3 regions of the Aliamphritea spongicola genome follow, and region 3 is predicted to be linked to each of the others. Evidence: riboswitches for the same ligand, from Rfam matches in the RefSeq annotation. Region 3 holds a riboswitch; each other region holds the start of a gene.

Region 1 (7,792 bases), on a different contig from region 3:
TACCATCATGCAGTGGTAATTACTGAGCTGGCGGTTTCGCCGGACATAAAAAAACACCGCCTTGGCGGTGTTTTTTTTGGCTGAAAGACCAGCCCGGTATTAAATACCGTAGGCTTCACGGTAGGCGCGGATCGCATCCACCTGCTGAGCTTTATTACCCTGCTCTTCCAGATAGGTCAGGACATTTTCCAGCGATACAATTGAAGCAACCGGCATGTTGTAGTCACGTTCAACTTCCTGAATTGCAGATAGTTCACCTTTACCCTTTTCCTGACGGTTCAGAGCAATAACTGTACCTGCCGGCGTCGCACCGGCCTGCTCGATAATAGTCATCACTTCACGGATAGCAGTACCGGCGGTAATCACATCGTCAATGATCAGTACCCGGCCCTCCAGGGGCGCACCTACCAGATTACCGCCTTCACCGTGGCTCTTAGCTTCTTTACGGTTAAATACGTAAGGCACGTCCTGACCGAAGTCGGTGGCCAGCGCTACACAGGTAGTGGCGGCCAGCGGGATACCTTTATACGCAGGGCCTAACAGCACATCATACTCAATACCGGATTGCTGGATGGCCGCCGCATAACAGCGTCCCAGACGGGCCAGTGCTTCACCGCTGTTAAACAGACCTGCATTAAAGAAGTACGGGCTGGTACGGCCCGACTTTAGAGTAAACTCGCCAAAACGTAGCACTTCTTTGTCGATGGCAAATTCAATAAATTCTCTCTGATAATCCTGCATGCTGGCTTTCCCGGTGACTGGTTAAAAATTGCGCGCATCATACAGGATTAACGTCTGTCTCTCCATGGAATTCCACGCATATTCCCACTACCCAAACCTCAAACGGCAGTTTTAAATGTCTGCAGACTTGCTTCAGAGCAATTTTATTCACCAGACTGAATCTGAAAATTCACCAAAGCCGGTATGAAATCAATTCAATTTTCGCCGCATCCCTTATACAATGCGGGCTCGATAGTAATCTTTCATACATTTGATACTTTTTTCAGGATTTTTGTTCTATGCGCGTTATCACCTTCAATACCCAAGGTATTGAACAGGCTGCCGATAATGGTTTTTTCGACTGGATGGTCCAGCAGGACGCAGACGTTGTGTGTCTGCAGGATCTGCGCGCAAAAGAGTATCAGCTGGATGCGGACCGTTTTCATCCCGAAGGCTATGAAGCCTATTTCTTTGATGCCTTCGAGGACGGTTTCAGCGGTGTAGCCATTTACACCCGTGAAATTCCCAAAGCCATTATGACCGGGCTGGGGTTTGAACAGTGCGACTTCCACGGCCGTTTCATTCAGGCAGACTTTGATAAAGTCAGCGTTGCCTCATGGAGCATGCCATCCGGCCTGAAGAGCGATGAAGCCCAGGCGGAAAAAGAAGAATACATGGACCTGCTGGCGGGGCACCTGACTAAAACCCTGCGCAAACGCCGTGAGTTTATCTTCTGTGGCCCGCTTCACATTGCTCACAAACCCGTTGACCTGAGTAACTGGTACGTGAATCAGAGCGTATCCGGTTTCCTGCCCCACGAACGGGAATGGATGGCGGATATATTTGATGAGATGGGCTATGTGGATGCCTTCCGTCAGGTGAACCACGCTGATCATCAGTACACCTGGTGGCCGGAATACAACCGTGCCCGGGAACTGAACGAAGGTGCCCGTCTGGATTACCAGATCACCACAGCAAACCTGCGCAAAACCATCAAGTCTGCCCGTATCTACCGGGAAAAAGCCTTCTCGGCACACGCACCGGTGATTATCGATTACGATATCTGACACATAAAAATGCCGGCATACGCCGGCATTTTTGTATCAGTTCATGCTGTTATTCAGCATCCTTCTTCGCGGCCCGACGCAGTGCACGCTCCTCAAGAAAGGCAGGAATAATCTCTTCCTTATAGCTGTCATAATGCTGGCTGATAAAGCTTTGCTCATCCCATTCGCCCTGCAAAAACTCACGGGACTTAGGCGTACCGGCATATACAAACACCTGTGCTTCCTGACCGTCTTCCAGACGGATAATGGCCAGCTTGCGCATATACAATCCCACGTCGGCTTCTTCAAAGTCATCCAGAATCGCCAGCGACTCATCATCGACTTCCAGCAATACAGAGCCCTGAATCTGATTACCCGGTGACGGCACCGCCACCCCCAGATCCGACCAGCCTTCCATATGCAGAGTCAGGCGCTGATGGTTCAGTAATTCTGCAGATACCTTCTGAAACGTATTACCGGTCAGCTGCTGCACCAGCTCGTCATATTGCAGCACACCATAAACAAAAATATTGGTCGACATGAGATTACCGTCACTTATTCACATTCTCTGTCCGCCGGACCGCCCGGCGGCAAGGGGGTGATAATAATCGCCTTCGCGGAACGATGAAAGTAATGTCGTGTGTAAGGGTCAGAAGCGCCTGTGCAGGAAGGCACATTTTTTCTGCGAAACGTCGTTATCAGACAAGACATTACCTGTTTTTCGACACATTTGTTCCGGATCATTGCATTCGTATAACAAATTTGTAACATGCCCGCGAGAATGGTTCTTCAGGGAAGCTTTCCGGCCACCACAGATGGCAGCCGCAACACTTTCCGACGGATTAAAATGGGAATAGGAAAAGGCATCTGTCGCCACAGAGACCTCACCCCTAGCTACCCCCGTAACTGTATGCAGCGAATTCTGTTTGTTCGACTCAGGCCACTGGAGAAACCGGGAAGGCTGAACATATACGCAGACCTGCAAGCCAGGAGACCTGCCATTCCGATCGTCACCTACTAACATTGCGGGGCGCTGTGTTGGGCGGAAAACGTAACGGTGACAATACATAAATCTATTGTTGCTGAACGTGCCGCCACCCTGTGCTGTCACGTCTGTTCGCTTGCGCGGACGCCAGTTACACGACAACACAGGTGCTTTATGCAATTACGACACTCATTGTTAGCCTGCCTGCTGGCCGGCACCACTGTTTCTGCCCAGGCGCAGGAAATCATCATCACCGCGTCCAAGGTTGAAGCCAGCCGTGAAGAAACCGGGTCTGCTGTCAGTATCATTGATGCCGAGCACCTGGAAAACAACCAGATCACCCTGGTAACAGAAGCCCTGCGCGAAGTACCGGGGCTGGCAGTTAGCCGTACCGGCGGGATTGGCAGCACAACACAGATACGGATTCGTGGCGCAGAAGCTAACCAGACCCTGGTACTGATTGACGGTGTTGAAGTAAACGACAACAGTACCGTTGCCGAATTTAATTTTGCCGATCTGCTCAGCCTGGATATCGAACGGGTCGAAGTGCTGCGCGGTGCCCAAAGCGCTATCTGGGGCAGCGATGCGGTTGGCGGGGTGATCAACATCATCACCAAACAAGGTAAAGGCCCACTGAACGGTAGCGTCACTTTCGCAACCGGCAGTTACAACACCAACCAGCAAAGCTTCACCCTCAAGGGTGGTGACGATGAATATAACCTGGCACTGAGCGGTTCACTGCTCGACAGTGACGGTATATCCGCCGCCAGCAGCGACCGGGGCAACAGTGAAAAAGACGGCTACAGCAACAGCACCCTGAACTTTAAAGGGGGCATGCAGGCCACAGACAACCTGGAACTGAATCTGGTATTACGGCACGTAGACGCTTTTCAGGAAACCGATAAATCTGACTTTAACACCGGCACAATTATCGATGATGACAGCCACGCTGAACGGCAACAAAACTCCGGACGGGTTTCCGCCAAACTGGATCTGATGGACGGCGACTGGCAACAGGAAATCGGCTACGCCGTCACAAAAAGCCGCACAGAGAGCTTTTCCTCCACCTTCAACTCCGATGCGCTTGGAAAAAAGCGCAAACTTGATTATCAGAGTAACTACTTCATCCATACAGATGCTGCAGAACACCGCCTGACCTTTGTCGCGGAACGAGAAGATGAAGACTTTGATTACAGCAGTACGTATTCAACGGTTAAACAGAGCACCGACAGCACCGGACTGGTTGCCGAATACGGCCTGAATCTGGACGAAACTTACTACTTCACGGTTGCCGGCCGCCGTGATCTGAATGACCGCTTCAGCGATACCGATACATACCGTTTCAGCTTTGCTGCCTGGCTGAATGATGACTGGCGCCTGCACACCAGCCGTGGCACCGGCATCAAGAACCCAACCCTGTTTGAGCTGTTTGGTTCAACCTCTACCTTTACCAGCAACCCGGACCTGAAACCGGAGAAAAACACCACCACAGATCTGGGCCTCGAATACCACTTCAGCGACATTGACGGCTATATCGACGTGACGCTGTTCGATACTGATGTGGAAGATCTGATCAGCACAAACGCCACAACCGCTACCAATCAGGCGGGCACATCTGACATTAAAGGTCTGGAGTTAACCGCAACCCTGAATCCAACCGACCGGCTGCGCCTGACCGCCAGCTACACCTATAACGACGCAACCGATGCTGATGATCAGCAACTGATTCGCCGGGCCACACATATCGCAGGCCTGAACGCCAGCCAGCTGCTGGCGAATGGCAAAACCCGGATCAGCGGCGGACTGCAATATAACGGTAAACAATACGACACAGTGTTCGCGCTAAGCGGTAATCGCAGGGTCACACTGGACAGCTATACCCTTGCGAACCTTGCGGTGACACACGCCTACTCCGATAATGTAGAAATCTTTGCCAAGGTAAATAACCTGTTTGATGAAGATTACGAAGAAGTTTATGGCTTTGGCACTGAAGGCATTAACTTTACAGTCGGTATTAAACTGAGCGGCTCTCTCTGAGACCTCACTCCTCATAAGGCAGCACTGTGACAAAAAACAGATCACTAATAGCAATTGTTGCTGTGCTGCTTGGCGCCCTGTTACTGAGCCAGCTGGATATCCGTGCCGGCCTGTTCAGTAACAACGCCCTGACCGCTACACAGATCGAAGGAGATACATTCCCCAAAACCCTGACGGATGCCATCGGCGCCCGCTACACACTCGAACAGCCACCCCGGCGAATCGTCTCAATGACCATTGGCACTGATGAAATTCTTGCCAGACTAGTCCCGCCGGACCGGGTTGTGGGCATCACAGGGCTGGCGGATTATCCCTCACTTTCAAACGTCACCGGACACTATCCCCCGGCGACTAAGCGCTTACAGGGTAACATTGAAGAAATCCTCAGTCTGGAGCCGGATCTGGTATTTATTGCCAGCTACACCCAGGCTGAAACTGTCCGTCAGTTACTGGGAGCCGGTATTCCGGTGGTGCGGCTGACGGACTTCAGCTCCTTTAAGGATCTGGCAACCAATATCCGACTGGTGGCCGCCGCCACCGGCAGCAGCCCGAAGGCAGAACAACAACTGACAGAGCTGCAGCAATTACTGAACCGCATTAAAAACACCTATCGCAATGCCCCACAGCCAAGAGTGCTGTATTACAACCTCGACGGCACCACCACAGGCCCGGGCACCACCATTGACGAAATTATCCGGCTGGCAGACGGGTTTAATGTCATCAGTGAAACCGGCATCCAGGGCTCACAGACCATCAGTGAAGAACTGGCGATCAGCCTGGCACCTGACATTATCCTGATGGGCACCGGCGCACCGGATAATCAGGACAGTACCGCGATGCAGCTGATGCAGCGTCCGGCCTGGAAAAATGTGCCGGCTGTTATCAACCGGCAGGTATACAGCCTGAAGGGCGCCTGGCTTTTATCCACATCCCAATACAGCTGGCTGGCAATCGAACCGGTTGCCCGGCTACTGCACCCGGAGATCAAAAAATGACACCCCGTCTGATCTTTATCATCATGCCGGTATTGCTGATCCTCGCTGCCCTGGGGGAACTACTACAAGGACCGGCACAGATTCCTGTGGCTGAAACCATCGGCATTCTGTTACACAGCCTGGGCATGGATACCGGTGCAGATATCCGCCCCTGGATGGAAAGCATTTTGCTGGATGTGCGCCTGCCCAGAGTAATTATCGGCGCCTGTGCCGGCGCCTCACTGGCAGTCTGTGGCGCAGTCATGCAGGGCATGTTTCGCAACCCGCTGGCTTCACCTTCAATTCTGGGGGTGTCTTCCGGCGCCTCTCTGGGGGCCGTAATTGCCATCTATCTGGGCCTTACCAGTTTGTCCGTATGGATTCTGCCGGCCTTTGCCTTCAGCGGGGCCGGCATCACCCTGTGGATTGTTTACCGCATTGCCACTCAGCGGGGGCACACAGCCATGGGGACACTGTTACTGGCCGGCGTCGCCATCGGTGCACTGAACGTCGCAGCCGCTTCCCTGATTCTGGCGCTGTCCCTGAACGACTGGGATACCGGAAAAATGATTGTGTACTGGAGCATGGGCGGGCTGGAAGGCCGCACCTGGGACCATGTCCGGCTGATCGTCCCCTTTGCCCTGCTGGGCTGTGCGCTGGTGCTTTGTTTCAGCCGGGATCTGGATGCTCTGCTCATGGGTGAGGTACATGCAGCGTCTGTGGGCATTGATGTCCCCCGCACCCGCCAGCACCTGCTGATCATCACCGCCATGCTGGTCGGGGTATCCATTGCAGTCTGTGGCGGCATCGGTTTCATCGGTCTGGTCGTGCCTCATATACTGCGTCTTATCCTGGGGCCAAGGCACCGTTACCTGCTGCCGGCCAGTGCGCTAGGCGGAGCCATATGTCTGGTGACGGCAGACTTGCTGTTACGGGTCACACTGCCTGAAAAAGCCATTCCGCTAGGGGTGGTGACCGCCACACTGGGCGCACCTTTCTTTGTTTTCCTGCTGTTAAGGCAACGGACCCGGGGAGAACTGTAAACCATGGACAAGCATTCTGTGACCACATCCCTTTCCCTGAGCTGCAGTCAGCTCAGCTTTGCTTATCAGCAGCGGCAGATCCTGCAAGGCATCAGTCTGCAGTTCAGCCCCGGACAGTTCATTGGCCTGATCGGCCCGAACGGTGCCGGCAAATCCACTCTGCTTAAACTGTTAATGGGGCTGCTGCCGGCGGATTCCGGCGAGGTACGTCTGAATGACAAACCCTTATCCGGCTACCCCCGGCGGGACATTGCCCGGCATATATCGCTGGTCCCTCAGGATGTATCCACCGGTTACGGCTTTACAGTGGAAGAGATTGTCGCCATGGGCCGTACCCCCCATCTGGGCGCCTTTCAGCCGGAATCAGATCAGGATCTGCAACGCATTAATGATGCACTGGACAAGACCGGTCTGACGGCGATGCGTAACCGTCGGGCTGATCAGCTGTCCGGTGGAGAACGCCAGCGGGTATTTATTGCCCGGGCACTGGCACAGGAAGCGCCGGTACTGTTGCTGGATGAGCCCACCGCCAGCCTGGACATGTGCCATCAGCTGGATGTGCTGAGTCTGGTAAGGGAACTGACCGAAGAAGGGCATCTGGCGATCGCGGCCATTCACCATATGGATATGGCATCCCGCTTCTGCCACCGCTTACTGCTGCTCTCCGGCGGCAGCATCGTTGCTGACGGGGCACCGGATGCAGTGATTACCGAAGCAAATATGCTGGCGCACTTCGGCATCCACAGTCAGATTGAAACATCGCCGTACGGCATACGGGTCACCGCACTGGCATCAGCCAGCCAGCGCAGTGATTTACTATAAGCCCTACTGCAAACGGAAAGTAAACGAGAAGGTTTGTGTGGAAGCCACCGCCAGACCGTTACGGGTCGCAGGAACAAAACGTTCCTGCTGAACAAAATTCTGTACCGCCCTGTCCAGCAGTTTATAGCCACTGCTTTCGATAACTTCATAGCGCTCAACCTCGCC
Region 2 (7,792 bases), on a different contig from region 3:
GCAGCTCGGTGTATCTGGCCAGCGACTTTCATGACTTCAGCGATGAATGTATTCCCCATTTGCAGCGTCTGGCGCGGCATGCGCAGGTGACCCTGTTATGTATATCTGATCCGCTGGAATGGCAGTTACCGGCAGGCAGCAGCCTCTGGGTTACGGATGGCAGCCAGCGACAGTTGTTATCTGCACAGGAACAGCTGAATGATCTGCTGCCCCGGCGACTGGAGCGGTTACAGGCTTGTACCGGAAGCAGTATCGAATTGCTGGATATTCGGGGCGACGGGCAGGTGGCTGAATTACTGCAGCGGCGTTACGGGCAGTCTGTCGGCAGGTCGTCAGGGATAGCACCGGGGAGAGTGTCATAATGGCCGGGGCAACAAATTCAGTAACGGCAGCTGCGGATCCGCTGGCGGAGCTGCGTGATATTCATCTGCCGGAGGCGGTGGGTTACTGGCCGGTGGCACCGGGCTGGTGGCTGTTACTGGCCAGTGTCTTGGTGCTGGCGGGGCTGATTGTCTGGACAGTGCGCCGTTATCGCCACAATGCCTATCGACGGGCAGCGGCAAAAGAACTGGATAAGGTTTATCAGCAATACATGTCTGATGTAAAAGGCAGCATTGCCCCGGATGCAGGCCACAAATATCTACAGCGTGTTAACCGTTTACTGAAGCAGGTGTACTTTACTCACGGAGCGAGCCAGGTTGCCGGGTTGAGCAATGGCGTCTGGATCAGCGAACTGCAACGGGTCGCCCCAGGCGTCTCTATTGAATGTTTTGCAGACCGGCTGGGGGATCTGTACCGGCCGGAGCCGGAAGTAACCGGACAGGATGTTGAGCGGATACAGCGAGAATTACACCGCTGGTTACAGAAACATAAGCGGGCGCTTTTAACGGCGGAACCCAACGGGGAGGCTGCCAATGTTTAGTTTTCAGCTCCCCTGGATATTACTGGCTTTACCTGTGCCGGCACTGATTTACTGGTTTATGCCGCCGGTAGCCCGGCCTGAAGCGGCATTGCGGGTACCTTACTATCAGCAGTTGCAGAACACGCAGCAGGCGCCTGGCACGGTCATCCGGGGGCGGGGGCCGCTGATTCTGCTGGTCATTATCTGGCTGTTACTGGTAATTGCTGCAGCACGGCCGGTCTGGCTGGGTGAGCCTCAGCCACTGGCGGCCAGTGGCCGTGACCTGATGCTGGCGGTCGACGTGTCCGGCAGTATGGAAACTGAAGACATGGTGCTGAATAACACCTCCCTTAACCGCCTGCAGGGCATCAAAATTGTTATGGATGGCTTTATCAGCCGCCGCCCGCAGGACCGTCTTGGTCTGATTCTGTTTGGCAGTAATGCGTATATTCAGGCACCCCTGACCTTTGATCACGATACCCTCGGCCAGTTTCTTAAAGACGCTCAGATCGGTTTCGCCGGTCCGGAAACTGCCATCGGTGATGCTATTGCGCTAGGGATCAAACGCCTTGCAGACCGGCCTCAGCAGAGCCGGGTTATGGTGTTACTGACCGATGGGGCGAATACCTCAGGCGCAATCGAACCGCTGGAAGCGGCCAGAGTGGCAGCGGAACAGGGGGTGAAAATATATACCCTGGGGTTCGGGGCGGATGAAATGATCGTGCGCAGTTTTTTTGGTAACCGTAAAGTGAACCCGTCTGCCGATCTTGATGAAACAACCCTGAGGACAATCGCAGAAAGTACCGGCGGCCGGTATTTCCGGGCCCGTAATATTGAAGAACTGACCGGCATTTATGCCTTGCTGGATGAACTGGAACCCAGCACAAAGGACGCTCAGCAGGTAAGGCCGCAGCAGGCGCTGTTTTACTGGCCAGCAGGTCTGGCGTTGTTGCTGAGTATGGGCTGGGCGGCGGTTCTGCAGTTCCGTCGCCGGATGTCTGCGGAGGTGAAGCATGCTGGCTGATTTTCACTTCATCAGGCCGTTATGGTTATTGCTGCTGCCGCTTATACCCTTGTTGCTGGTGGGGCTGTGGCAGTACCGTTCTTCCGGAGCCAGCTGGCAGACCCTGATTGCGCCGGGTCTGCGGAATTATCTGATTGACGGTCAGAGTGGTCGCCTGTCCAAATGGCTGTTTGTTATGCTGGGCTTTGGCTGGTTGTTAGGTGTGCTGGCACTGGCGGGGCCTGCCTGGCAGCGCCTGCCTCAACCGGTATACCAGACCGGCGATGCGATGGTGATCGTAGCGGACTTGTCTCCTTCGATGCTGGCACGGGATGTTGCTCCCAGCCGTCTTGAACGGATGCGTTATAAGCTCACCGATCTGATCAAAGCCCGGGAAGAGGGGATGACCGCACTGGTGGTATACGCCGGTGATTCCCACGTGCTGGCCCCGCTGAGTGACGACCGGCAGACGCTGCTGGCCCTGTTGCCGGGGTTGTCGCCGCAGATAATGCCGATTCCCGGCAGCCATACCGAAGAGGCCGTGGCACTGGCGCTGGATCTGTTTAAGCAGGATAACCGCCGGCAGGGCAGCGTGGTTTTACTCACTGACGGTGTGACGGCGCAGGCAGCCCGTGGGGTGAATGAACTGTTTGCCGGGTTACCGGCGGGCACGGATTTCTCTCTATCGGTCATGGGGATTGGTACCGCTGAAGGGGCACCGATTCCTCTGACAGAAGGCTTTGCCAAAGATGCGGCGGGCAAGATAGTGGTTGCCCGACTGGATGCCCAAAGGCTTAGTCAGCTGGCGGCAGTCAACGACGGTATTTACACCGCTATGCAGCTGGATAACAGCGATACAGACGCTTTATTGAATGCCGCTGCGGGGCTGTTACCCGTTAATGGCTCTGACCGGGAAGGTGAGAATCAGCAAGCCGCTGAACAGACCTTTGATCGGTGGCAGGAGGCCGGTAGCTGGCTGTTGTTACTGCTGTTGCCAATTGCAGCGCTGGCGTTCCGGCGCGGTTGGTTGCTGGCGGTGTGTTTTGCTTTCATTGTGCCCGCTGTACACAGCCCTCAGGTGACCGCAGCAGAAGCCGGTAACAGTCTTTGGGAAAATCTTTGGCAAACGCCGGATCAGCAAGGGGCAAAGGCATTAACGGCAGGTGATGCTGCCACGGCTGCTGAATTGTTTCAGCGGCCTGACTGGCAGGCGGCAGCCCGGTATCGCAACGGGGATTATACCGCCGCAGCAGAACAGTTTGCCGCTCAGGGTGATACCGAAGGCCTGTATAACAGCGGTAATGCGCTGGCAAAAGCCGGCAAGTTGAAGGAAGCGCTGGCAGCTTATGAACAGGTGCTGGATGAGCAACCTGACCATGAAGATGCACAGGCAAATAAAGCCCTGATTGAAAAGCTGATGCAGCAACAGCAAAACCAGAATCAGCAGGGTGAAGGTCAGGATCAGCAGGATCAGAACCAGCAGAGCCAGCAGGATCAGAACCAGCAGGGCCAGCAGGATCAGAATCAGCAAGGCGAAAGTCAGCAGAGTCAGAATCAGCAGAGTGAAGGCGAACAGGGCCAGCAGGATCAGAATCAGCAGGGCGACAGCCAACAGGCTCAGAGTCAGCAACAATCAGACTCTCAGGATCAGGCGGAGCAGCTTAGCCAGCAGGTGGATCAGCAACAGCAGGAAGCTCTGGATAAGCAGCAGGCTGAAAAGGCTGCTGATGAATTTCAGGCGGAACAGCAGGACGGAGCACAGGCGCAGGTTCAGGCTGAACAGCAATCTTCCCCGGAAGATGAGGCCCTCCAGAAATGGTTAGGGCAACTGCCGGAAGACCCCGCAGGTTTACTGCGTAACAAATTTAATTATGAGTATCAGAAGAAGCGCCAGGCCTATGAAAGTGGTGACTGGAAACCGGCTCAGGAGCAACGGTGGTGAGACAGTTTTTCGTTAAAATTTTGGCCGTGCTGAGCATGCTGATGTTCACGCACAGTGCACTGGCAGCGGTGCTGAAAGCCAGCGTTGACCGTAACCGGATAGCCATGGGAGACAGCCTTTCCCTGACGGTGCTTGCCGAAGGTTCTGCCGACGGTGAGCCGGACTTTGCGTTACTGGAACCGCTGTTTAAGGTGCTGAACCGGTCGGTAGGGCGTAATACCTCAATCGTGAACGGTGATATCAGCCGGACCATTAAGTGGCGGCTGATTCTGACGCCGAAACAGGAAGGTACGCTGGTAATACCGGCGTTTGAGCTGGGAGGTGCCCGCAGTGAACCTATCACCATTGAAGCCACTGCGCCGCCTCCGCCCACAGACTCTACTGATGATTTGCGGGTGGAGATGGCACTGGATAAATCAGAGGTTTTCGAGAACGGACAGGTGATTGTCACCCGCCGGTTACTTTACGGTGTGGCGGTTGGTGGGCTGGAAATGCAACCGTTTGAACTGCTGGGAGCACAGGTCATTGAACTGGGGGATAACCAGTATGAAACCACCCGTAATGGCCGGCGTTTCGGGGTCTACGAAGTGGCTTATGCGGTGTTTCCCCGTGAAGCCGGTGTGCTGAATATACCGGCACAGAGTATTGATGTTCAGGTTGGCCGGCGGAACCTGCTGAGTGGCCGCCCTGCACAGAAAGTACGTTTACAGATGGGGGCAGAAACCCTTCAGGTGAAAGCCCGCCCGGCGGAATTTGCTGCTCAGGAATGGCTGGTGGCGAACAAGCTGGATCTGTCTGAAAGCTGGAGTCAGTTACCGGACCAGATCCGTCTGGGCGAATCCCTGACCCGCACCATCACACTGGCAACGGTGGGGGCAGCCCCTGACCGCCTGCCTACTTTTGAAGTTGCCGATATTCCCGGGATGAATGTCTATGCAGAGCCCCTGCAGAATACCGAAGACCTCAACAGCCGGGGAGTCATCAATGCCCGCCAGCGCAGTGTGGCATTCGTGCCGGTTAAGCCCGGGCTGATTGAAATTCCTGAACTGGTCGTTAAGTGGTGGAACAGTACGGAAAACCGGGCGGAAGAGGCCCGTTTACCAGCCCGGACGATTGAAGTATTACCGGCAGTAGCAGGCAGTTCAGCCAGTGCACCTGCGGCACCCGCGCAGCCAGCCGTTCCGTTACCGCCGGCGTCTCCTTTGCCGGAGGCTGAGCCGCAGATTATTTATCAGCCTGCGCCGCTGGCTTCCTGGCTGCTGTGGGCGAACCTGTTCTGGGCCTGTCTGGTGCTGGCACTGATTGCACTGTTGCTGAAACAGCGCCGGCAACTTACAGCAATGCAGCAGGTATCGGCAGCGGATACGCTTCCTGCCCGTACCCTGTTGCCGGATGGTTTTTCCGATGTACAGAAGGCACTGGCGGGGCAACAACTGGCGGAGATTCATCACGCTATTCAGCACTGGGGTAACCGCTGTTACCGTGAGGGTTTATTACCGGCCAGTGGTTTCACCGGGCTGAAGGCCATAGCCGGTGACGATCTGACAGCACAGCTGGTGCTTTTGGAGCGGACGCTGTTTGCTTCGTCTCAAAGCACCGGGCCGGATCTGGATATACTGAACCGAGGTTTGGCTGAGCTGCATAAGCAGTTGCCCGGGCCGCAGTCCGGGCAGGATAAAACAGCCGGTTTATCAGCTTTTTATCCAGGCCAGTAACCGATCAGCGGGGCTGGATTATTTTCGGTTCGGCAGGGTTAACATGAATAGTTTGATCCTGGTCGGTATACCGGCGGTTTGTGCTTGCCCGCTGCCGGGTATTTTTATATAACCACTGGCAGACAATTTATATCCGCATACAGGTGCCCCGAACCGTTAAACGGTGAGGGGAGAATCGGGAATCCGGTGTGAGTCCGGAACGTGCCCAACGCTGTGAAGGGGATTCTGTAAACAGGCATTTGCCAGCCACTGAGTGATCTCGGGAAGGTGTTTACAGAAGTTGATCCTGAGTCAGAAGACCGGCCTGTAAGTATCAGAAAAAGTGTTTGGACAGGCACTTACCGCCACCATATTAAGGGGAATACCTATGGGGCACGCAACAACTGATTTTCCGCATCAGGAAACCATTCGCTTTACTTCACAGGACCGTGACGGTCTGTATAAAACCATTTTTAACCGCCGGGATGTGCGCGGGCAGTTCCGGCCGGACAGCATTCCTGATGAGGTGCTCAGCAGGGTGCTGTATGCGGCTCACCATGCACCGTCGGTAGGCTTTATGCAGCCCTGGGATTTTATGCTGATCCGCGATGCCGGGGTGCGTCAGCAGGTGAAAGGTCTGTTTGATAAGGCCCATGATGAAGCGGCAGAAATGTTTCCTGAAGAGAAGCAGGACACCTACCGCTCCCTGAAGCTCGAGGGCATTCTGGAGTCACCGCTGAATATCTGTATTACCTGCGACCGCAGCCGCACCGGCCCGACAGTGATCGGCCGTACCCATATTCCGGAAATGGATGTGTATAGCAGTGTGTGTGCGGTACAGAACCTCTGGTTAGCTGCCCGGGCTGAAGGGTTGGGGATCGGCTGGGTGAGCATTATGGACCCGGAGAAACTTCAGGATGTACTGGGAATTCCCCGGGATATCGTACCGGTTGCCTATCTGTGTATTGGCTATGTGGATCATTTCTACAAACGGCCGGAACTTGAATCGGCCGGCTGGCTGCCCCGGGCACCGCTGGAAAGCCTGCTGCATTTTGATCAGTGGGGTAACCGGGATACTGAGGGGCAGGAAAGCATTACTGAAGCGATCGCGTCTCAGGCTGACTTTCCTCATCAGTCCTTCTGAGGGTTGGGCGCAGGGGCTGTGACTGTGACTTGGCCTGTAGTTGAGCTTGTGGCTGATCCGGAAACAATACAGTTACGGCCCTGACGTTTGGCGTCGAGCAGAGCTTTATCCGCGCTATCGAATAAAGCTTCTGCCGTTTGGCCTTTGTATTCGGCTACGCCAATGCTGATGGTCAGCTGTTCACCGTCAAAGGCGTTTTCCTCAATACTTTGCCGGCAGGCTTCGGCCAGCTTTAACGCTCCCTGCAACGGGGTGTCCGGCAGGAGTATGACGAATTCTTCACCGCCGTAGCGGGCGCAGAAATCCTGATGCCGGACCCGTTGTTGCAGCAGTTCTGCAACCCTGATCAGTACCTGATCACCAAAGCTGTGGCCGCGGTTATCATTCAGTATCTTAAAGTGATCAATATCGATAACCAGAAGGCTGAGCGGGGTTTCCCGGATTCCTGCGTGGTGGATTTCCTGGCTGAGTTCACTGTTAAAGGCGCGGCGGTTATTCAGCCCGGTGAGTTCATCGGTCAGGGTCAGGCGGCGCAGTTCGCTGTTGGCGCTGTCGAGCCGCTGTCTGGATTCATACAGCTGCCGTTCCCTTGCTTCCAGCACTTTGAGGGACTTTCTTAGCCGTAACAGTTGCATCACCTGATTGCCCAGCGCAGTCAGAGCGCGGGTCTGTTCTTCGCTGATCGTCTGCGGCCGGGTATCCACTGCACAGAGGGTGCCCAGTACCATGCCGGCATCATCAATCAGCGGGACGCCAGCGTAAAAACGTACATGGGGCGGATGGGTGACCATGCCGATATCTTTCACCCGGGAATCTTCAAGTGTATCGGGAACAATGAGCGGTTCGCTTCCCATAATGGTCCGGGAGCAGATAGCAAAGCCCCGGGGGACTTCTTCAGCGGCGATGTTGTAGCGGGCTTTATGCCATTTCCGCTCAGCATCGAGAAAAGCGATCATGGCTTTGTCTACGCCGCAGATAAAGGCCGCCAGCCGGGCAATGTCGTCATAGGCCTGTTCAGGAAGGGTGTCGAGAATATCGTAGTCTTCCAGCGCCAGCAGCCGTTCAGACTCGTTTTCCGGAAGCGGGAAAGTGTACGTCATTTCATCAC
Region 3 (7,792 bases):
GAACGCCAGGTGTGCATATTGCTGCGTAATACAAATGCCCTGGCCTGCATGGCCCGGCGCATACGTTTATATTCTTGCCCGATGACATCCAGATAACGCACGGTAAACATCAGCAGATGCACCAGTTTCTCCGGCACTTTCAGATGCGCCATTGCATGCCCGAGGGTCGTCGCTCCCATGGTGCCCACCAGCGCCAGCAGAGCCAGCACAACCGCGTTAGCCTTCAGAGCAATTTTGCAGGCATGCAGTAAGCCTTCAATGCTGGCAGCAAAGCCAAACACACTGAACATTTCCCGCCCCGGCGTAGTAAAAGGCAACATGATCACCAGGAAGATCATGAACATGTCCATGGCGATCACCCGTCGCAGGGTGCGCTTAAAGTTCAGCTTGGCCAGCGCTGCGACCAGTAATGCCAGCAACAGTCCGAAGATCAGCACGGCAAAGTTATGGGACAGTACAACGGCAAAAGCGAACAGCATTGCCGCCGCAACCCGCACCCGGGGATCGAGGATATCGATCACCGAGCGGTGGTGCTTAAGCTGCTGTCCTTTCCAGGACGTACCGCTATGTTCCAGATTCTGAGGCAAAACTGTCTCCTTGCCGTTTCAGATCAGACCGCTTTCGCAGCCTGAGCCTGTTTACGCTGACGCCACCACATACCAATGCCACACAGGCCAAAGATATAGCCAATACCGCCCAGAATATCCTGCAAGCCGGCTTTTTCCTGATAGGCCCGCAACTCTTTACGTAACGGCTTTACCTGTTTGGCAACTGCCTTTTCAATCATGCCCTGCATGGCAGCTTCGTCATACTGAACTGCAGTACCGCCTGCTGCCTTTGCTGCGGGCGCTGCTGTAGTTACTGCCCCAGCCGCCAGTGAAGACGGCAGCTCATCTGCTGACAAAACCATTTCCAGAACATGACCACTGCCCATTTCCATCCGGAAAAGATGATCAACACGGGTCGTGGCTTCAAACGTAAAGAAACCTTCTTCATCGGTTTCAGTTTCCATCAGCACATTACCTGCCGGATCCGTCACCAGTACCTTAGTCCCGGCCTGAGCCATATCGCCGTTTGAAAAACCCGCTTCACCTTCAATGGTGCTGCCAATTGCGTATACACCGCCCACAACGTTGTGAGCACTGGCCGGCAATGCAAACAGCATCGCCAGTAAAATCATATACTTACGCATTATCCCAATCCTCCGCGAGGTGCAGAAACTCCGGTTTAACCTTACGGATCAGCAATACCGCCGCAGCAGTGACGAAACCTTCCACCAGCATCACCGGAATGTGCGCAATCAGGGTTGCTTTAGCCGCCAGCCAGAACGCTTCTCCGGATAACGCCAGGGAACCCGCAACCATCACCGTAGTCACGGCCACCGCTCCGGCACCGCCGATTGCGCCCCAGATTGCAGCCACCCGTGGTGAAGATGCCGCAATGCCATGCCTGCAGAGGAAATACACCATCACCGCCGGCAAGGCTATATTGAAAGTATTCACCCCCAATACCAGAAAGCCGCCGAAACCAAAGAAAACCGCCTGCAGAATCAGCGCAACCAGTAACGCCGGAAACGCCGCCCAGCCCAGTGCCAGGCCAATCAGGCCATTAAGAATAAGGTGAACACTGGAGAAGCCGATGGGTAAGTGAATATAAGAAGCAATGAAGAACGCAGCGGACAGAACCCCCACCTGTGGCAGATGCTCGTAGTCCATCTTTTTCAGACCGTATGCCACACCGGCCAGCGCCAGTAATGCACCACCGGCCAGAACCGGTTCGGAAAGCGCGCCGTCTACTATATGCATAGCTGTTCCTGATCTGTTAAACCGGCAACCCTGTACAGAGTTGCCGGTTTAAGTGTTTATTTAACTTCGTGAGCCTGAACCCAGATAACCGCATCCTGAGACAACTCTTTACCTTCGTACTCAGTATCCGGACCTACACCCAGAGCAGCAAAGCCCCAGTGGCCAGCTTTAGGGATACCGAAAGTGAAGGTACCGTTAGCATCTGCAAAGATAGTCATGGTGACAAACGCTTCTGCCGGCGGTGTAATTTCGCCTTCAGCTGCAAAGCGGTTATTTTCCATATCCGGCTCGTAGTTCATGTATTCAACTTCGATTTCCGCAAACGGAACCGGCTCGCCATTACCTTTAACTACACCGGTAAAGGTACCGCCTTCATAAATTGCATATGGCTTGGTCAGCGGCACGATTTCCGCCTTCAGACCCAGCTCTTCATTCCAGTCCGTTGGCAGGCTGCCAACGTTCACAATGTTCTTGGTGATTTGCTGAATGTAGATATCTTCTTCCGCCTCCAGGTACGGTTCCGGCGTCATGACAAATACATTGTCACCCAGGCCACGCAACTTAACAGTTGCTTCATATGCCGGGCCGGTATCCACTTCGCTGGTCCACTCAATCGCTTCCAGCTTATCCATCAGATCAGTCTTCTTGCCCTTACGGACCATGAAAAACTCCTGAGGCTCGCCCATTTTCATGACGTGACCGCTGGCAGCAGGGTGAGTAAATGGCATTTTCAAAACCACTTCACCACCTTTTTCGCGCAAGGACTCAGGGGTATAGATCAGTTGGAAATGCGCCTGCGCTGTGCCGGCAACCAGGGAAGAACCTAAAACTAAAGCGGCAGATAACTGCTTGAAATTGAACACGTTTGATTTGCTCCGTCTGAAAAAAAATACAGCCAGAGTTGGGAGGAATCAGCGCAGCACCCTGTGGGAAGAAATAAACTGCACCTCGGTGAAGCCCTCCGCAACACCCAGTTATTACAAGTTACCAAGCCGGTATCCGGACTCATCGACGGATTCTCATCCCCTGTTTCGCCTTCCCACTCATCTGATTCACGGGAATCATTTGCTCGCAGTGGCCAATGAAACAGTTTTATCGATTTACCGTTGCGGGGGCAGTGTTGGGATTGTCTTAACCAGGGGCTGTAATATTTGGCAATACTGCAACAGCTTCAAAGCCTTAACGCACCAACTTCCCGGAGAGCGCTTAAAATCAGCACTTTCCTGCGTGGTTTAACACGCAACTCAATAACGTGAACGCACAATACCTGCACCGCTCAAAGCTTGTCAATCAGCGCCTGTTAAATGTCGCAATTTAATAAAATAAGGTCTTTAGAAGGGAAAAAAACAGCCGCAGAACAGCGGCTGTACAGATAACTTAAGGGAACACTTCAGGTAACAAACTGCCCCACCGCCAGCTTCAGCTGCTGAGCCTGAGCGGCTACTTCATCGCTGGCGGTAACATTCAGTTGTGTCTGGGCACTGGCATCATCAATAATCAGGCGGATTTTATCGACATTCTGATTGATTTCCCCTGCCACATTCGCCTGCTCTTCTGTTGCAGCCGCCACCTGGGCAGTCATATCCACAATGGTTTCAGCATCCTGAGTGATCGTATCAAGCATATCAATGCTGGCCTCCGCATGCTCAGCGCTTTGCTGGCTCCGGCTGAGACTCACCGACATCAGTTCAGTGGCACGGTTGGTACGGGTCTGTAACTGAGAAATCATCCCTTCAATTTCACTGGCCGAATCCTGAGTCCGTTCTGCCAGAGAACGTACTTCATCAGCAACAACTGCAAATCCCCGCCCTTGCTCACCGGCCCGGGCAGCCTCAATAGATGCATTCAGCGCCAGCAGGTTTGTTTGCTCAGCAATTGACTTAATGACTCCCAGCACTGAGCCGATCTCTTCACTTTCTTTCTGCAGTGTCTGAACCTCGGTGTCAGTTTCACTGGCCTGATCCGCCAGACTTCTGATACTGCCAATCAGCTCGCCGTTGCTGGTTTTACTCTGCTCTGCCTGCTGCAAAGAATTCCGGGCGGTTGCCGAAGTATTCTCAGTATTGCCGGCAATTTCGGCCATGGCGGCTTCCATCTCGTGAACTGCACTGGCAATCTGCACGACTTCATCCTGCTGATTCTGAAGATCTACTGCGGCAGAGTTAGCACTCCTGGCCAGCTGTTCTGAGGAGGACTGCAAATGCCCGATAGCTTTAACCACATCCCCTATCAGCGTCTGGAAGATGGCCATCATGGCATTAAAATCACTGCCCATTTTACCCAGCTCATCCCGATTACTGCCTTCATAGCGTAATGTCATATCCTTACTGGCACTGACTTTTTGCATACAGCTGGCCAGCCGGGAGATTGGCACCAGAATACTCCGGGAAATAAGTGCAACAGCGACACCCACAATCAATGCCACAGCAATGACGATGGCCACCGCCAACATCTGCACCCGGGAAACCTCAGCCGCCACATGGGCCTGCAACGTGACATTAATCTCATCCAGTGTTGCCTGGGTCTGATTCCCCTGTTGCAACATAACGCCCCGTAAACCGGTATCAGCAGTTAACCCGAGAGTTTTACGTGCCGCCACCAGGGCTACAAACTGGCGCTTATAGTCGTTCAGCAAATCAAGGGTAGTTTGCCGCTGAGACTGACTGAAGTCTACCTGCCGAACCACCGCAACCGCTTTATCAAAGTTGCCGTTAAACTTGGTCAGGTATTTTTCGTTAGAACGGATAATGAAATCTTTTTCATTACGGCGTAGCTGTAATATGCGCACATACAGTTCGTTACTGTTTATGGTCTGCACATTTTTTTCAGCCGCATGCACTGCACCACGCAAGCCACCCCTTAAGCCTTCTTTTTCATTCAAGCCAATGGTTTTAAGCAGATTCGCCACCTTAATAAAGCTGGCATCATATTCCATAAAATAGCTGTTAAGATTCTGCAGTGAACTCTGGGTATCACCATCTAACTGTCCGATTGCTGTAACCAGATGTTCACTAAAGCGTGTTTTTGCCTGCACAAAATTTGCTTCAGCATCTGTCTGCAGGGTAGTGACAAAGGCCTGCTCATACAGCCCCATCGCCAACTGCTCCTGTTTAAGTTTACCCACCAGGGACTCACTCTCACGCAGATCATTCAGGGTATTAAGGGAATACATCAGCAAACCGAACAGCGCTGCAACCGACATCAGCACGATCGTCAGCAATAGAATAAGTTTGTTCTTGATAGTCATACAACACTCCATATTAAGACAACTGATCAGCCGGCTGACGCTTCCTGCGGCAGCCGGGCGAAACTCTGGTCTGGTGCACCGAATGACTCCTGCACACATCAGTCAGTGGTATCATCACCAGTCGGCCGGATAATCTCCTGCGACCAAAATCCTTTACCAGATCATTCTAAACTAGCCGGTGGTTACCAATTATCCAGAAGGTTTTCCCCAGTTTGGGGATTAATCGCAACCGCTAATCCGTTGCGGATTCTGCAAAAACCATTGCACAAAAATCACCCCGGTGTAGACTTGCCCGCTGCCATTCAGAGAGATTAGTTATGCGTTCCGTTTACAGTGTCAAAGAGATGTTTTACACCCTGCAGGGCGAAGGTGCTCAGGCGGGCCGTCCGGCGGTATTCTGCCGGTTTACCGGCTGCAACCTGTGGTCCGGCCGGGAACAGGACCGCGCTAAAGCGATCTGCGATTTCTGTGATACTGACTTTGTAGGCACTGACGGCCAGAACGGTGGTAAATTTCGCAGCCCGGAAGAACTGGCTAAAAAAGTACGCAGCTTCTGGCCACTGAACAATGAAGGCGTGCCCTATGTTGTCTGCACCGGCGGTGAACCCTTACTGCAGCTGGACGAAGCCCTGATCACCGCTTTTAAAGCAGAAGGTCTGGAAATCGCACTGGAAACCAACGGCACTTTACCGGTTCCTGAAGGCGTTGACTGGATTTGCGTCAGCCCAAAGGGCGCATCTGAAATTGTCCAGACCCGCGGCCATGAACTGAAGCTGGTCTACCCGCAAAGCCAGGCCATGCCGGAACGCTTCAGAGACCTGGAGTTTGACAACTATTACCTGCAGCCACTGGACGATGCCTTACAGACCGCCAACACCAAAGCCGCTGTTGAATACTGCATGGCACATCCGCAGTGGAAACTGAGCCTGCAGACCCATAAATTCATCGGAATTGACTGAAAAATTGCGGATTTCAGAAAGTTTTTAAAAAAATCTGAAATTTTTTTGCCCTCATAGGGTCTGTTATACAGAGACAGAATACAGAGCATTTTCAAATATTTGCCTGACATAGTTAAAAACTGCATGAAATATGACATGCAGCGAGTACATTTTTTTTGCGAAAAAATGCAAAAAAATCGAATTCGCACTGAACTTATTGAAAACTCCCTTCTCTAACTCTGTACATCAACGTTCTTGCAAGACCCCTTTATGTAGTAAAAGTAGTTTCTTCCCAGAGCTTCCCCTCTCTGGGAAGAAGCTGCTCCCCCTTCCCCCACTTACATTTATCATTCAGTTCCAAGCCACTTTTACACAATCTTCGCACCCGTTTTTTCAACCTCTGTCAGCTGCCCACATTCTTTGCTATCCTAGCCGGCCTGTTTATGTGCGCGACTTATGCGTAATCAGGCGTAATCAACCTTCTGAATAGTGAATCAAGATGAGTAAGTACTGGAGCCCGGCAATCAATTCGCTCACCCCTTATGTACCCGGTGAGCAGCCAAAGCAAAGCGGTTTAATCAAACTCAATACTAACGAGAACCCGTATCCGCCATCGCCCCATGCTATCGCTGCTCTGAATGATTACCCTAAAGAGCGGCTGAAACTTTATTGCGATCCTGAAGCCACGCTGCTGAAGAATGCCCTGAAGGATTATTTCAGCCTGGACTATAAAAATGTCTTTGTGGGCAACGGTTCTGATGAGGTACTGGCGCTGGCATTTATGGCATTTTTCCGTCAGGAACATCCTATTCTGCTGCCGGAAACCACCTACAGCTTTTACGATGTGTACTGCAACCTGTACGACATTGCCTACACGCAGTTACCACTGGATCAGGACTTCAACATTGACCTGAAGGCATATGAGCAGCCAAACGGCGGCATTATTTTTGCCAACCCGAATGCCCCGACAGGCCGGGTACTGCCACTGGAACAGATTGAAGCGCTGTTAAAGGTGAATACTGAGTCACTGGTTATTGTTGATGAGGCTTACATCGACTTTGGCGGCGAATCTGCCGTTGAACTGGTCCGTAAATATGACAACGTACTGGTCATTCAGACGTTCTCGAAATCCCGCAGCATGGCTGGCTTACGGGTAGGCTACGCACTGGGTCATGAAGATCTGATCGACGGCCTGGAGCGGGTTAAAAACTCATTCAACTCTTACCCGCTGGACAGTCTGGCAATTGCCGGCGCAGTCGCGTCTATTGAAGACGAAGCCTATTTTCAGGCCACTACGCAGAAAATCATCAACAGCCGTGAATGGACAACAGCACAGCTGGAAGCGCTGGACTTCAACGTTATCCCATCGGCCAGTAACTTTGTGTTTGCCAGCCACCAGCGGATTGCCGGTGCTGATCTGATGACCTACCTGCGCGGTAAAAACCTGCTGGTCCGGCACTTCAAGAAGCCGGGCATTGAAAATTACCTGCGTATCTCCATCGGAACCGATGAAGAAATGACCGCCCTGGTCAACGCCCTGAAAGATTACCCGGGAATCACCGGTTAATCACTCCGAAAGGGATACAAAAAAGGCGCCACCCGGCGCCTTTTTTAATGCTTAAAAATCAGTCTGATCAGGATTCCAGATCACCGATAATACTATCTCCCAGAGCTTTCGCTTCACGCAGATAGCCGTCAGCACGGGCGTACATGACTTCAGCGTTGTCATCCTCATCATTCAGGGTTGCCACCCCGACACTCAGGGTAAACGGCACACTGGACACCTCTGCATCCTGTGCCAG

The links. A riboswitch is a leader RNA that binds a small molecule or an ion and turns the genes downstream of it on or off. The one in region 3 is predicted to bind cobalamin.
Region 1: linked by a shared signal. The riboswitch ahead of JYB63_RS08175 (TonB-dependent receptor plug domain-containing protein) and the one ahead of JYB63_RS05970 (DUF4198 domain-containing protein) in region 3 are both predicted to bind cobalamin.
Region 2: linked by a shared signal. The riboswitch ahead of bluB (5,6-dimethylbenzimidazole synthase) and the one ahead of JYB63_RS05970 (DUF4198 domain-containing protein) in region 3 are both predicted to bind cobalamin.

The regions. Positions count from the first base shown of each region.
Region 1 covers NZ_JAFIDL010000002.1:339,242-347,033, reverse strand. The annotation lists gene JYB63_RS23505 (hypothetical protein) at 1-19, shown strand, start outside; gene pyrE (orotate phosphoribosyltransferase) at 100-741, opposite strand; gene JYB63_RS08185 (exodeoxyribonuclease III) at 1,020-1,787, shown strand; gene JYB63_RS08180 (gamma-glutamylcyclotransferase family protein) at 1,837-2,307, opposite strand; cobalamin riboswitch at 2,566-2,783, shown strand; gene JYB63_RS08175 (TonB-dependent receptor plug domain-containing protein) at 2,926-4,788, shown strand; gene JYB63_RS08170 (ABC transporter substrate-binding protein) at 4,815-5,783, shown strand; gene JYB63_RS08165 (FecCD family ABC transporter permease) at 5,780-6,805, shown strand; gene JYB63_RS08160 (ABC transporter ATP-binding protein) at 6,809-7,627, shown strand; gene JYB63_RS08155 (energy transducer TonB) at 7,631-7,792, opposite strand, start outside.
Region 2 covers NZ_JAFIDL010000004.1:132,187-139,978, reverse strand. The annotation lists gene JYB63_RS14115 (DUF58 domain-containing protein) at 1-362, shown strand, start outside; gene JYB63_RS14110 (DUF4381 domain-containing protein) at 362-922, shown strand; gene JYB63_RS14105 (vWA domain-containing protein) at 915-1,925, shown strand; gene JYB63_RS14100 (vWA domain-containing protein) at 1,915-3,846, shown strand; gene JYB63_RS14095 (BatD family protein) at 3,840-5,561, shown strand; cobalamin riboswitch at 5,686-5,883, shown strand; gene bluB (5,6-dimethylbenzimidazole synthase) at 5,929-6,684, shown strand; gene JYB63_RS14085 (sensor domain-containing diguanylate cyclase) at 6,672-7,784, opposite strand.
Region 3 covers NZ_JAFIDL010000001.1:1,285,065-1,292,856, forward strand. The annotation lists gene cbiQ (cobalt ECF transporter T component CbiQ) at 1-587, opposite strand, end outside; gene JYB63_RS05960 (NikL family nickel/cobalt ECF transporter subunit) at 611-1,192, opposite strand; gene cbiM (cobalt transporter CbiM) at 1,185-1,805, opposite strand; gene JYB63_RS05970 (DUF4198 domain-containing protein) at 1,862-2,668, opposite strand; cobalamin riboswitch at 2,779-3,068, opposite strand; gene JYB63_RS05975 (methyl-accepting chemotaxis protein) at 3,196-5,052, opposite strand; gene queE (7-carboxy-7-deazaguanine synthase) at 5,370-6,011, shown strand; gene hisC (histidinol-phosphate transaminase) at 6,490-7,557, shown strand; gene JYB63_RS05990 (sensor domain-containing diguanylate cyclase) at 7,625-7,792, opposite strand, start outside.